Regions from separate parts of the Paraburkholderia suaedae genome, predicted to be linked through region 2. Evidence: predicted binding sites of a transcription regulator. Region 2 holds the regulator's gene; each other region holds the start of a gene.
The links. Region 2 encodes LexA, which represses DNA repair genes until DNA is damaged. Its sites were predicted from a motif close to ACTGTATNNNNATACAGT; they were not measured.

Region 1: ABQJ48_RS04350 (PA0069 family radical SAM protein) is a predicted target of LexA. The motif match lies at 2,194-2,211, and genes of this name have one in related genera.
Region 3: imuA (translesion DNA synthesis-associated protein ImuA) is a predicted target of LexA. The motif match lies at 1,700-1,717, and genes of this name have one in related genera.

The regions. Positions count from the first base shown of each region.
Region 1 covers NZ_JBFOAH010000002.1:208,655-212,929, reverse strand. The annotation lists gene ABQJ48_RS04360 (PQQ-dependent sugar dehydrogenase) at 1-272, shown strand, start outside; gene ABQJ48_RS04355 (NINE protein) at 524-991, shown strand; gene ABQJ48_RS04350 (PA0069 family radical SAM protein) at 1,008-2,156, opposite strand; gene ABQJ48_RS04345 (Lrp/AsnC ligand binding domain-containing protein) at 2,259-2,747, opposite strand; gene ABQJ48_RS04340 (D-amino acid dehydrogenase) at 2,916-4,202, shown strand.
Region 2 covers NZ_JBFOAH010000001.1:707,747-712,021, reverse strand. The annotation lists gene ABQJ48_RS03100 (universal stress protein) at 128-592, shown strand; gene ABQJ48_RS03095 (DUF2939 domain-containing protein) at 678-1,322, opposite strand; gene ABQJ48_RS03090 (hypothetical protein) at 1,486-1,830, opposite strand; gene lexA (transcriptional repressor LexA) at 1,989-2,639, opposite strand; gene ABQJ48_RS03080 (sulfate ABC transporter substrate-binding protein) at 2,955-4,004, shown strand; gene cysT (sulfate ABC transporter permease subunit CysT) at 4,164-4,275, shown strand, end outside.
Region 3 covers NZ_JBFOAH010000011.1:120,447-124,721, reverse strand. The annotation lists gene ABQJ48_RS17200 (Y-family DNA polymerase) at 1-1,048, opposite strand, end outside; gene imuA (translesion DNA synthesis-associated protein ImuA) at 978-1,685, opposite strand; tRNA gene ABQJ48_RS17190 (tRNA-Lys) at 1,929-2,001, opposite strand; gene ABQJ48_RS17185 (Hsp20/alpha crystallin family protein) at 2,049-2,618, opposite strand; gene ABQJ48_RS17180 (Hsp20/alpha crystallin family protein) at 2,807-3,214, opposite strand; gene ABQJ48_RS17175 (Hsp20/alpha crystallin family protein) at 3,239-3,706, opposite strand; gene ABQJ48_RS17170 (hypothetical protein) at 3,854-4,204, shown strand; gene ABQJ48_RS17165 (RT0821/Lpp0805 family surface protein) at 4,234-4,275, opposite strand, start outside.

The sequences.
Region 1 (4,275 bases), on a different contig from region 2:
CGATGTTTCCGCCGGAATACCGGAACAACGTTTTCCTTGCCGAGCATGGGTCGTGGAATCGCAGCACCAAAGTCGGCTACCGCGTGGTGCGGGTGATTACCGACCCGGACGGCAACCACGCGCGCCAGCAAGTGTTTGCCGAAGGCTGGCTGCAGCCGGGCGAAACCGTCTGGGGACGCCCCGCCGACGTGCTGCCGCTGCCCGACGGCTCCCTGCTGATCAGCGACGACTACGCTGGCGCCATCTATCGCGTGACGTATTCAGCGCCATGACATTCACAGGTGCGTGCGATGGCGGTCTCGCGCCCGGCGCGCTACCGATTCCAGGCGGCTGGCCGGGATCATTGCGCGCCGCCAGCCCGCCGCGGTTGCCCGCAACGCACTGCATTCGGGTCACTCTGAACTTCGCAGCACGCGCATTCCGCAAGTGACCCTCAGCATGCGGCCGGCGTAGAATGCCCGTCGGTCCGCAGCCGTACGGCGCGCCGCTCCTTTCGACCGCCTGTCACTTCGCCCACGTCCACATGTCCACCGCAGCTTCGATTTCCCCGCGCTTCCGATCCAAGACGCTTACCGCCGCGCTGGCGTTCCTGGTGGGCAGCCTCGGCGCGCACCGCTTCTACCTGTTCGGCAAACGTGATCCCTACGGCTGGGCTCATGTGCTCGGCACGCTAATGGGCATCCCCGGCGTCATGCTGCTGGTGGCAAGCGAGCGCGCTTCGATCCTCGGCTGGGTGCTGGCTTTTTTCGGCGCTGTTTCAGTGCTTTCCGCGTTTCTCGCCGCGATCGTCTACGGACTGCGTCCCGATGAAAAATGGGACGCCCAGTTCAATGCGCACACGCAACGCAGAAGCCGCTCGGGCTGGACTGTCATTTTTGTCGTGATCTTTTCGCTGTTTATCGGCGCATTTGTGCTGATGACCGGCCTCGCCTTATCGTTTCAAACCTACTTCGAAAGTCAGGTGGAAGCGGCCAAAACGATCTCGCAATGACGGGCCCCGCAGCGCGTTAGAAGAGCTTCAGTTGCGGATTCACGGGCAGCGGTTGTTCGGCGTGCGACGGCTCGCCCCGACGAAAGTGCGACATATCGAGAATGCCGCGATCGCGCCGGTTCAGGCCCAAGCGGCGCACGGCGTGATGGAATCGCTGCCTGAGCAGATCGGCCCATAAGCCCTCGCCTTTCATTCGCGTGGCGAACGACGAATCGTAGTCTTTGCCGCCTCGCATGTCGTGCACGCGACTCATCACCCGCGCGGCGCGATCGGGAAAATGCGCGCTGAGCCAGTCCTTAAATAGCGGCGCGACTTCCCACGGCAGACGCAGCACGATATAGCTCGCATTGCTCGCACCGGCTTGCGCGCACGCTTCAAGCACGCGCTCCATGTCAGGCTCGGTGACGAACGGGATCACCGGGGCAACGCTGACGCCGACCGGAATGCCCGCCTCGCTCAATGTGCGAATAGTGCGCAGCCGCCGCGACGGCGTGGCCGCGCGCGGTTCGAGCGTGCGCGCGATGTCGGCGTCCAGCGTCGTGATGGTGATGGCCGCCATGAATTGCCCGCGCGCCGCCATCGGAGCGAGCAGATCTATATCGCGCTCGATCAGTGACGATTTGGTGATCGCCGCAAACGGATGGTTGCGCTCGCTGAGCACCTCGATTACCCGACGCGTGAGGCGCAAATCGCGTTCGGCGGGCTGCCACGCGTCCGTGTTGACGCCCAGCGCGATCGGTTCGGGCACATAGGTTTTCTTCGACAACTCCCGCTCGAGCAGTTCCGGCGCGTTGATCTTCGCGTAGATCCGGCTTTCGAAGTCGAGCCCCGGAGACAGCCCGAGATAGCTATGCGTGGGCCGCGCGAAGCAATAGATGCAGCCATGCTCGCAGCCGCGGTACGGATTCAGCGACACACTGAACGGAATGTCCGGCGACGCATTGCGCGTGAGGATGCTCTTCGCGCGTTCCTCAAAGACCTGCGTGCGCAGTGCCTTGGGCTCCTCCCCGCCTTCGTGGGCGAGAGGCAGCCAGCCGTCGTCCGCTGGTTCGCGCTGGTCGACCTCGTAGCGGCCTTGCAGGTTCGTGACGGCACCACGCCCCTTGCGAGGCGCAGGCGGCGCGATCGGAAATTCTCGAGCGGTTCGGGTGTCGGAGTTGGCCACGGCTGAATACCACAAACGAAACAACAGGCGCGCAATACCTGTATAAATATACAGTGTTTTCGCCGTTTGTCGAGCGCCGTATGCGGCTGCCCCGTTGACCCCCTATCCGCCCACGGCGATTGTCAGGGTCTCCTTGATTTCTTCCATCACCACGTAACTCTTGGACTGCACCGCGCCCGGCAATTGCAAAAGGATGTCGCCAAGCAGCTTCCGGTAGTCGGCCATCTCGCCGATGCGCGCCTTGATCAGGTAGTCGAAATCGCCTGATACAAGATGGCATTCCAGCACCTCGGGGATCTTCTGCACTTCGCGCCGGAACTGGTCGAACATGTTGCCGCTCTTGTGATCGAGCGTGATCTCGACGAATACCAGCAACGCCGCCCCGAGTTCGGCCGGGTTCACCCGCGCGTAGTAGCCGGTGATCACGCCGTCGCGCTCCATCCGTTTGACCCGCTCGATGCACGGCGTCACCGACAGCCCGACCTGCTCGGCCAGGTCCTTCATGGCCATCCGGCCGTCCTGCTGCAGAAGCCGCAAGATGTTGTGATCGAGTTTATCGAGGGCTCGCACGGGTTGGCGCTGTGTACGCATGGTGTTTCCGCTAAAAATTCAACAACTACGATAACAAAACCTGCCTTACTGGCAATAGTATAGCGGTTAACACTGGGCGATCGGCGTTTTACCTCGTGAATCGATTGAATTCGAGCAAATCGATGAGCGCCCCGCCCTCCTATCTCTTCTGGATCTGCTGGAGCAACTATGCGAGTCGTCGTTTTGGGCAGTGGCGTCGTCGGGGTGACGACTGCGTATTACCTCGCGCGCGCCGGTCATGAAGTGACCGTGATCGACCGCGAGGCCGGCCCTGCGCTCGAAACCAGTTTCGCCAACGCCGGTCAGATATCGCCGGGCTACGCGTCGCCGTGGGCCGCGCCCGGCGTGCCGCTGAAGGCCGTCAAATGGATGTTCCAGAAACATGCACCGCTCGCAATCCGTCTCGACGGCACGCAGTTCCAGCTGCAATGGATGTGGCAGATGCTGCAGAACTGCACGTCGGCGCGCTACGCGGTGAACAAGGGACGCATGGTGCGCCTCGCCGAATACAGTCGCGACTGCCTGCAGGCGTTGCGCGCGGACACCGGCCTTCAGTACGAAGGCCGCACGGGCGGGACACTGCAGGTGTTCCGTACGCAGCAGCAGTTCGACGGCGCCGCGAAAGATATTGCCGTGCTCGAAGACGCAAACGTGCCGTATGAACTGCTGTCCGCCACGGAACTCGCGCAGGCTGAGCCGGCGCTCGCGGCGGTGTCGCACAAGCTGACCGGCGGGTTGCGGCTGCCGGGCGACGAAACCGGCGACTGCCAGATGTTCACCACGGGCCTCGCGACGCTGGCCGGGCAACTGGGCGTCAAGTTCCGCTACAACACGCCGATCGACGCGCTCATGATGTCCGGCGACCGCGTCGCCGGCGTGCAATGCGGCGGCGAACTCGTGCGCGCGGACTCGTTCGTCGTCGCGCTCGGTTCGTACTCCACGCAATTTCTGGCGGGTCTGGTGAAAATCCCGGTCTATCCGCTCAAAGGCTATTCGATCACTGCGCCGATCGTCGACTCGGCCGCAGCTCCGGTGTCCACGGTGCTCGACGAAACCTACAAGATCGCGATCACGCGCTTCGACAACCGGATCCGGGTCGGCGGAATGGCCGAGATCGTCGGCTTCGACAAGTCGCTGCGCGAGGCGCGCCGCGCCACGCTGGAAATGTGCGTGAACGATCTGTTCCCGGGCGGCGGCGACACGTCGAAGGCCACGTTCTGGACCGGTCTGCGGCCGATGACGCCCGACGGCACGCCGATCGTCGGGCGCACGCCGGTCGCGAACCTGTTCCTGAACACGGGCCACGGCACGCTCGGCTGGACCATGTCGTGCGGCTCGGGCCAGTTGCTGGCCGACGTGATGTCGGGCAAACAGCCTGCCATCAAGGCGGATGACCTGTCGGTGCATCGCTATCTCGGCGAGACCGGCGGTGTGCATCGCCCGGCTTATGCCTGAGACCTGGCGCCGGGCGCGATGCCCATGGCAAGCCGGTAAGTTGCGCAAGCTGCGCTCGAATCTCACGCGAGCA
Region 2 (4,275 bases):
GCCCGATCCAGTGCGCACCGGACCAGGGCGCGTCAAATGCGCACTTAGCGTTTTCCATCCCTTGCCAGTTCAATTGCGGCGCACCATGATTGATTCAGACCGCGCTTTCCGCGCGAAGGAGAAAACCATGGCGAGCTACCAAAAAATCCTGCTGTGCTATGACGGCTCGCGCGAAGGCCGCAAAGCTCTGCGTTGTGGCGCCGATCTCGCATTGGATCTGAAGGCGGAAACGCACCTGCTGTCGGTAGTGGACATGCGCTCCAGTATCGCGCAAAGCGCTGGCCTGCTGACCGATGTGGCTTGCGGAAGTTTCGAAAAGACCGCGCGCGATATTCTGCAGGAAGGCGTAACCTGGCTCACCGAGCGGGGCGTGAACGCGCAAGGGCATTTCGCGTTCGGCCATCCGATCGACGAGATCGCCAATCTCGCCAACGAGTTGCATGTCGACCTGGTCGTGGTCGGGCATCGCTGCCGCACCGGCCTCTCGAGATGGTGGATGGGCGCGGGCAATACACCTTTGCTCGACCGCGTGTCGTGCAGCATTCTGGTGGCCTGTTCTTCCGCGCAGGAACAGCAGCAAGCCGCGGCTTGAGGCGGCTTGCCTTCACACACACTGATGCCCCTGCGAGCGGACGGGCCAAGGGGGCAGTCAGGTGATTGCCCGTGGTGCTCGCCGATCACTCGTTCAGATCGATTGCGGCGAGCTTCCACGTGAACGGACCTTCGCGTCTGAAAATCGCCGCGTAATGTGCAGCGGCCTCGCCGCCACGGCGGTAAGTCACCACGAACTCATTGAGGCTGCGATAACCCGCCGACGTTTGCCGTTGCACGGGAGCAGCGTTGCCGTCGGCGCTGCTGTTGGCATCGCCGGCGGCTGGCGACGCCGGTGTTTGCGCGCCCGCAACCGGTGCATTGTTAGCGGCGGGCTCTGCAGGCGGTCGCTCGCCGGGGTTGCCGCTCGGCGGCATACCGTTGAGCAAGGCCGCGACGCCGTCCGGCGTCGCATACGCATCCACCAGCGGACCGATCAGCGTCACGCCGATCATGGCGCCAATCGTGGCGAGTTTGCTGTCGTTATCTGCGCCCAGCCGACGTGACAGCAGACCGGCGATCTGCAGCTTCAGGCTGTCGCGCAACGCGGGGAAATCCACGTACTCATTGACGGTTTGCACATCGCGGGCATCGGCCGCGCGTTTGAGATTGTTCAATGCGATATACGGTGATGCGTAAGCAAAGCCCAGCACGGCGATCACCACGATCACGATCAACGTGATGATCAGCGGCCGGGTGGCGATGCCTTTGTTGCGTCCTGGAACTGTCATCAGATGGGACTCCTTATCAGGTTGGGTCTAACGTGGACCTCGGTCACGCAGAAACAATCCCATTCTAGGCAAATATCAGACGACTTAATTCAAAAATGGACGCAGTCAACGACTACGCGCGATGCATCGGGCAGCCGCTTTCGGGTTCGACACCGACAGGCACTCAAGCCTCGAATACCGCGCCATGCATATTGGCTTCGTCGGCGATGCACCGGTCGATCATGCGGCACACTGCGTCGACCGTGCCGACCATGATCAGCCGCGACGGCCCGTGATAGACCCGCACCGGCGCGCGCCGCGCCGGCTCGGCCGTGTTCAACCCCGAGTTCAACGAGACGCGCGCAAACGCCGGCAATGCAGAGGGCAGGCTCGCCGCATCGGCGGACGTGTCGAACAGCGGCGCAGTACTTGCGGCCGGGGCTTCGATCAATGAGCACGACACCAGATTGCGCAAATGGCGCAGACGGCCGAACTGGCGAAAAGGCAGCAGGCGGGCAAGGCGTTCCATGAGTCTCTCCAGGCGGTGCAGCGTTGATGCAGTTGAGTGTGGCCAAGCGATACGAGCGATACGAGCGATACGAGCGATACGAGCGATACGACCGACAGGCGAAGCGCAAGCGAAGTCCGAGCGACGCCTACGCGCCGGCCCGGCGCCGCACCTGCGGCTTAGAACTCGCCGGGTCGAATCAGCCCCACGGCGATCCCTTCCAGCGCGAAGTCGGCACTGCCGCTTTCAACGAAGATGTTCTCGTAGTCCGGGTTCTCCGCGATCAGCTCGATGCCGTTGGGCCGGCGCTTCAAGCGCTTGACCGTGACGTCGTCGCCGAGCCGGGCAATGATGATCTGGCCGTCTTTTGCTTCGCTTCTCTTTTGCACTGCGAGCAGGTCGCCGTCGAAGATCCCCGCGTCGCGCATGGAAAGCCCACGCACCTTCAGCAGGTAGTCGGGCTTGCTGGAGAACAGTGCCGGGTCGCACGCGTAGTGCTGCGAGATATGTTCCTGCGCGAGGATCGGACTACCGGCCGCGACGCGGCCGATGAGCGGCAGCGACAGTTGCATGATGCTGGCGTGCGGCAGCGTGAACTGATGCGGCGCGTCTTCCGGGCCTGCCAGCAGGCGAATGCCGCGCGACGCCCCGGCCGCCAGTTCGATCACGCCTTTGCGAGCGAGGGCGCGCAGGTGTTCTTCGGCCGAGTTAGCCGAGCTAAAGCCGAGTTCGGCGGCAATTTCGGCGCGCGTGGGAGGAAAACCGGTGCGTTCGATCGCCCGGCGGATCAGATCGAAAACCTGCTGCTGTCGTGCGGTGAGTTTTGTCATGGCCACTGTATGTATGAACAGGTGACTGTATTTTTATACAGTATTGGGCGCAATTCAAGCTTTACTTTAAGTTCGCTTCGGGGCGTGTTGCTCAAACGCCGATTCGCGGCGTCCAGACAACGGTTTTCGTGCCGCAACGCCTTACCCAGCTGCGATTACCACTTTTACGTATAAAAAAATGAAGAAACATTATTTTTAATGATGAAAGACCGTCGCTAGACTGGCCTCCGGATCGGCGCTCATGTGCACGTGACCGCGACGCAAACACCACCTCAAACGCTGCTTCAGCAGACGACCACGCGGAGAAAATCGAACATGAGCCATAAGCACACGGGGCTGGCGGGCAGAACCAGGCAACTCATCGGGGCGCTCGCGTTCGGCGCGCTCGGCACCCTCGCTACCCTGGGCGCCCTCGGCCAGGCACAGGCGGCCGACACAACGCTGCTGAACGTCTCCTACGATCCGACGCGCGAGCTCTACCAGGACGTCAACCAGGCGTTCGGCAAGCAATGGAAGGCGAAGACCGGCGAGACGGTCACGTTCAAGCAGTCGCACGGCGGCTCGGGGGCGCAGGCGCGCTCGGTGCTGGACGGCTTGCAGGCGGACGTGGTGACGCTCGCGCTCGCCTACGACATTGATGCGCTCGCCAGCAAAGGCCTGCTCGACAAAGGCTGGCAAAAGCGTCTGCCGGACAACGCGTCGCCGTATACGTCGACGATCGTGTTCCTGGTGCGCAAGGGCAACCCGAAGCACATCAAGGACTGGGACGACCTGATCAAGCCCGGTGTGTCGATCGTGACGCCCAATCCGAAGACTTCGGGCGGCGCGCGTTGGAACTATCTGGCCGCCTGGGCCTATGCCGAACATCAACCGGGCGGCAATGCGCAGAAGGCGAAGGAGTTCGTCGGCAAGTTGTACAGGAACGCCGGTGTGCTGGATTCGGGCGCACGTGGCGCGACCACCAGCTTCGTGCAGCGCGGTATCGGCGACGTGCTGATCGCCTGGGAGAACGAGGCGTTCCTGTCGCTCAAGGAGTTTGGCCCCGACAAGTTTGAAGTCGTCGCGCCGTCGGTGAGCATTCTGGCCGAACCGCCGGTCGCGGTGGTCGACAAAGTGGTCGACAGGCACGGCACGCGCAAGCTCGCCGACGCGTATCTGAACTTCCTGTACAGCGAAGAGGGCCAGGAGATCGCCGCGAAGAACTTCTACCGTCCGCGTTCGAACAAGGTGCCGGCCAACCTGACCGCGAAGTTTCCGAAGCTCAAGCTCTACACGGTCGACGATTCGTTCGGCGGCTGGAGCAACGCGCAGAAAACCCACTTTGCCGACGGCGGCGTGTTCGATTCGATCTATCAGCCACAGTAAATCTGCGCATGGGTGCCCGTACCGGGCCTCGACACCCGGCATGCGGCGCGGCAACGCGCCAGGTCCGAGCGCGCCCCTGGGCGCGCTTTTGATCAACCGGAATCGGGCAGCCGAAGATCCGTATCGCCACGCACGCATCAAACTGAAAGAGTATCCAGCATGACCACGTTGACCTTCCGAAAGCCGAGCGCGTTGCCCGGCTTTGGCCTGACACTCGGCATCACGGTGGCTTATCTGAGCCTCATTGTGCTGATCCCGCTGGCGGCGACCT
Region 3 (4,275 bases), on a different contig from region 2:
CGCCGGGCTCGGGAAAAAGCGTATCCGATGCCGGCGCGGCGGACTCCACCTTCGACGCTTCAAGACGAAGCGCCAGCACCGGTGCGCTCAATTCGATACGATGCAGCCGCTCCTTGAGTAGCCGGACGAGATGTTCTTCCCGCCATGTCGGCTCGCCCAGCGCGATGTCGATGGTGGTCGGTTCGATGGCGTCGCGTCCCCGCTCGTGCTCCAGCAGGAGCCTGAACGCCGTGAGCGCCAGTTGCTTCGCGCAAAGCCAGCCGCAAAGCTGCACGATGAGCCGATGCGCGCCGAACACGGCACCGTCTGCGTGTTCGAGCCGATCAGGCATTTCGATGCGCGCAGAGAACGTCGGCGGCAATTCAAGCCAGTCGAAGAGTTCGGGCGCGGTGCCGAATGCGCGGTCGAGCGAATCGAGCAGATGCTCGCCGCAGCGGCGCTGCAAGCCCGCACGCGGCAGGCGTCTGACGTCGGCAATGGTCTCGCAGCCAAGACCGGAGAACCAGTCGGCGAAGCGGCGGATTTCCGGCATGGCGTCCATCGGCAGCGCGGACAACCGCTGTTCGAGCGAAGCGAGCTTGAGCACGCGCCGGTTGCCGTATTTCGCCAGGAGCCATGCACCCTGTCCGGTCGGCGCCGCGCTGATGCGCGCGCTGAGCCCGAGCGTCGCGAGCACGGCTTTCGCCTCCCGGCACAACGCGAGCAGTCCACCGAACAGACGCAAGCTTGCGCCGACTTCGACGACGACAGTCGCCTCATCGAGCAGCGCGACTTCGGGTGAGAAGCGCATCAAGGCCACGCCGACCTCCCGCTGCGCGGCTTCCTCCCGCCCCATGTCCCGTTCGTGCATTGCCGTCTCGGGCGACAGCGTGAGCACGCCGCCGCGCTTCATGCCCAGACGTATTCCGGCGGCTCTGGCGACGCCATCGGCGATGATCACCTGGTCTTTCTCAAGCACGACACTCCCGTGAGACGGCTCAGGCGACCACTTCGGTCGGAAGACTTCGAGCGGCAACTTCGGCAAGTGGACGGCGAGAAAGACGCGCATGTCGGGAAAGCAGAACAGGAGTAGGTTGAAGGGGAATCGAGAGGGGCTCGGCGCGAGCGGGCCCTCGTCGTTTCACGATGTCGACGCTCAGGCCGTCCGGTGAAGGCCGCAACGCCAAGCGCAGCAGTGCAGGCGACGAATGCTGCGCGGCGGCGAGCGGCCTCACCATCACGAACAGCGTCCTGGAAGACTGCGCAGCAAGGTGCAGGCGCCTGAGCGACGACGATTTCGCGTACTGCGCCCAGAAAACCAGTGCGCTGCAACTGCCCGCGCGCAGAATTTGCTCCGCCGACCACAGGGCATCAGCGGTCTTCTGCGCATCGATGCGCAGCACCTGTTCGATGGCAAGGCCGATGTAGCTCAGACCGAGCCCGTCTGGCGTGTGCGGCGGCTGCACGAAAGCGATCGGCCGGTTTCCGGCGGCGCTCAGCGCGGGTTGCAGTAGCCGCAACTCCCCGACGCCCGCCTGCTGCACCAGCAGGTCCACGAGCGCGCCGAGCGGCCAGCCGCCGCCCGGCAATTCGGCGGATAGCGCCGGGTAGCCCGTCTCAACGACTTGCCCACGACCCCGGGCGAGCTGGGACGCCCGCCACAGGGACGGGTGTATCTCTTCAGCCGGAACGGTAGCGGTGGACATGGGGCTGCTCAAAACCTGTATATTTATACAGTATCCTACACTCAATTTTGAGACAGCGAACTGACACTTTTAATGGGAGGCTGGTCGAAGGCTGGTCGAAGGCTGGATCAGGATGCGCGCGTCTGAACTTCCACGGACGTTCGCACAGCAACAGATCGGCGTGGCGGACAACCCGCCAGCGCCGACGTGCCATGGATGTCCGTTGCGCAAAACGGGCCACGCGCGCGCCAGGCGCGCGGGAAATGGGCCGTACTGGATTCGAACCAGTGACCGACGGATTAAAAGTCCGCTGCTCTACCGGCTGAGCTAACGACCCGAGCTACTCCTCTGATTCACCCCGCAAGCGCGCGGCCTCGATCCACGTCACCCGATATCGATCGTGCGGCTCACAGCGCGCGGCGGCTCCTGCTTCGGCACGCTCAACGTCAGCACGCCCTTGTCGAACTTAGCGAGAGCGTGCTCCGCATCGGCATATTCCGGCATCGGGATCGTGCGCGTGAACGCTCCATAGGCCCGCTCGAGCCGGTAGCAGCCGTCTTCCTCGCTATGCACATCCTGTTTTTTCTCGCCGCGCAACATCAGCGCGCCATCCTCGACGGTGATCTTCAGATCGTCCTTTTCCATGCCTGGCAGTTCGACGGTCACGCGCAGTATCTTCCCCTCGTCGACCACGTCGATCCGCGGCTGGAAACGCGATGAGCTGAAGTCGCCAAACCATCGCTCCAGCGTGCCGCGCGCTGCAAACGGATCGTGAAAAAAGTCTTCCATGGCACGCCACGGATCGCGAGAGAAAAGACGCGGAAGGTCAGGCCATGAAACACGTCCCGATTCACTGGCCGGCGAACTTTGCGCACTGTCCGAGTCGGAATCGGCTTTGCGCCCTGAACCGCGGAGAAATTTGAAAAGGTTCCACTTTTTCGGCTCGGTGTTCATCGTTTCCTCCTCGATGAGCTGGCAGGAGAACCGGAAGTCCTTCATCGCACTCAGGCGACGCAGTTGCGCCGACGTGCCAGACTGCCCCGCGAGCAGCCGCCGTCACCTCGCGTCAGCACCCGCGAATCCCCCCTTCGCAGGCAACCTGACAGCGAGCGGCGGCGCGTCGCGCAGCGCCGGCTTTCGGCTCAGCTGGTCTGCACCTCGATCCGTCGCGGCCTTGCTTCATCGCGCCGCGGAATCGTCAGTTTCAGCACGCCGTCCTGCAGATTGGCGTCGATCTTCGATGTGTCGAAGTCGGGGCTCAGCGAGAACGCACGGGCGAAACGCGGTTCACGGATTTCGGCGTGCTGCAGCCGCAGACCGGCGGGGGTTGGCACGACCGCTTCGGCCTCGATATAAAGATTGCCGTCGTGCACCTTCACGTCGAGCTTGTCCTTGGTGACGCCTGGCAGGTCCGCCCACAGCGTGATGCCCTGGCTGTCCTCGAAGATGTCGACTGCCGGCGTGAGCGTCGTCCGCCGTGCCGGCCGGCCGCCCTCGCGTCGTGCTACCGCTTCCTGGTCGCGCTCGGCAACCCGAGTCTTGTCGTTCATGGTTTGCTCCTCGAATAACGGACGTTACTGGACGGTGATGGCCCGGGGCTTCGATGCCTCGCGCTTGCCGACGGTAATCGACAGGCAGCCGTTGGTGTAGCGCGCCTGCACCTTGTCGGCGTCGGCGTTCTGCGGCAGTTCGATCACGCGGCGAAACGACCCGGCAAAGCGCTCCTGGGCGTAGGTGCGCAGGTCGTCGGAGGCCTGCTCGCCGCCGCTGCCGGCGCTGCCCTCGGGCCGCGCTGGCTTGCGCTCGCCGGCAATCGTCAGCAACCCTTTGTCGATCGAGACTTCGAGTTCAGCGGGGTTGATGCCGGGCGCGAACGCGACGATCTCGATGGAGTCGTCGGTGGCGCCAATGTTGATTTGCGGAAAGGCGCCGAGGCGGCCGGCGCGGATGCTGGACGGAAAGCCGCCGAACAGACTCGCCATCTCGCGCTGCAGACGGTCGAATTCGCTGAACAGGTCGGTTCCGGAATAGAGATCACTCATGGTCGTATCCTCGCAAATGGAGCATGGAGGCGAACGGGCCTACGCGCTGCAGTTCGCCCGCCAGCTGTTGGCAAACAAATCGAAGCACACAGCGCGCCCGATACCGCGGGCGCGTCTGCCTGAGCGAAACCAAAGATAGGACTTGCTGTGGAAATTTCAAGGGGCGGCGGGCGAAGTCAGGGGCCTGGAAATGGCCTGCCAGAATCTTTTATTGCAGTGCATTGCCGCAGCGCCACGCGGGTTGCAGCGGGCGGGCTTTTTGCCTTGCGATATGGCTTTGTTCTGGTCCGGGGTCGGGCTAGGCGGCAATCGATTGAGCTTGCCGGTTCATTGGAGCGGCTCGCCTTGAGGCATGGCTGCCAGTTTTCACCGGAAGAATTCTCCGATCTGCGCACAGCGGACAATACGACCTTCATCCCGAACGCTGGGTGGTTCGAAGCGCGTTGCGGCAGCTCGATGCAGGACTTCGCCGTCACGATACATGCACATGCAGCGTAAGCGCCACCAGGCATCTGTCACGATCGCTGTCATTGCTTGAGGATCTTCCAGGGTCCGCTGCCCACCTTGCA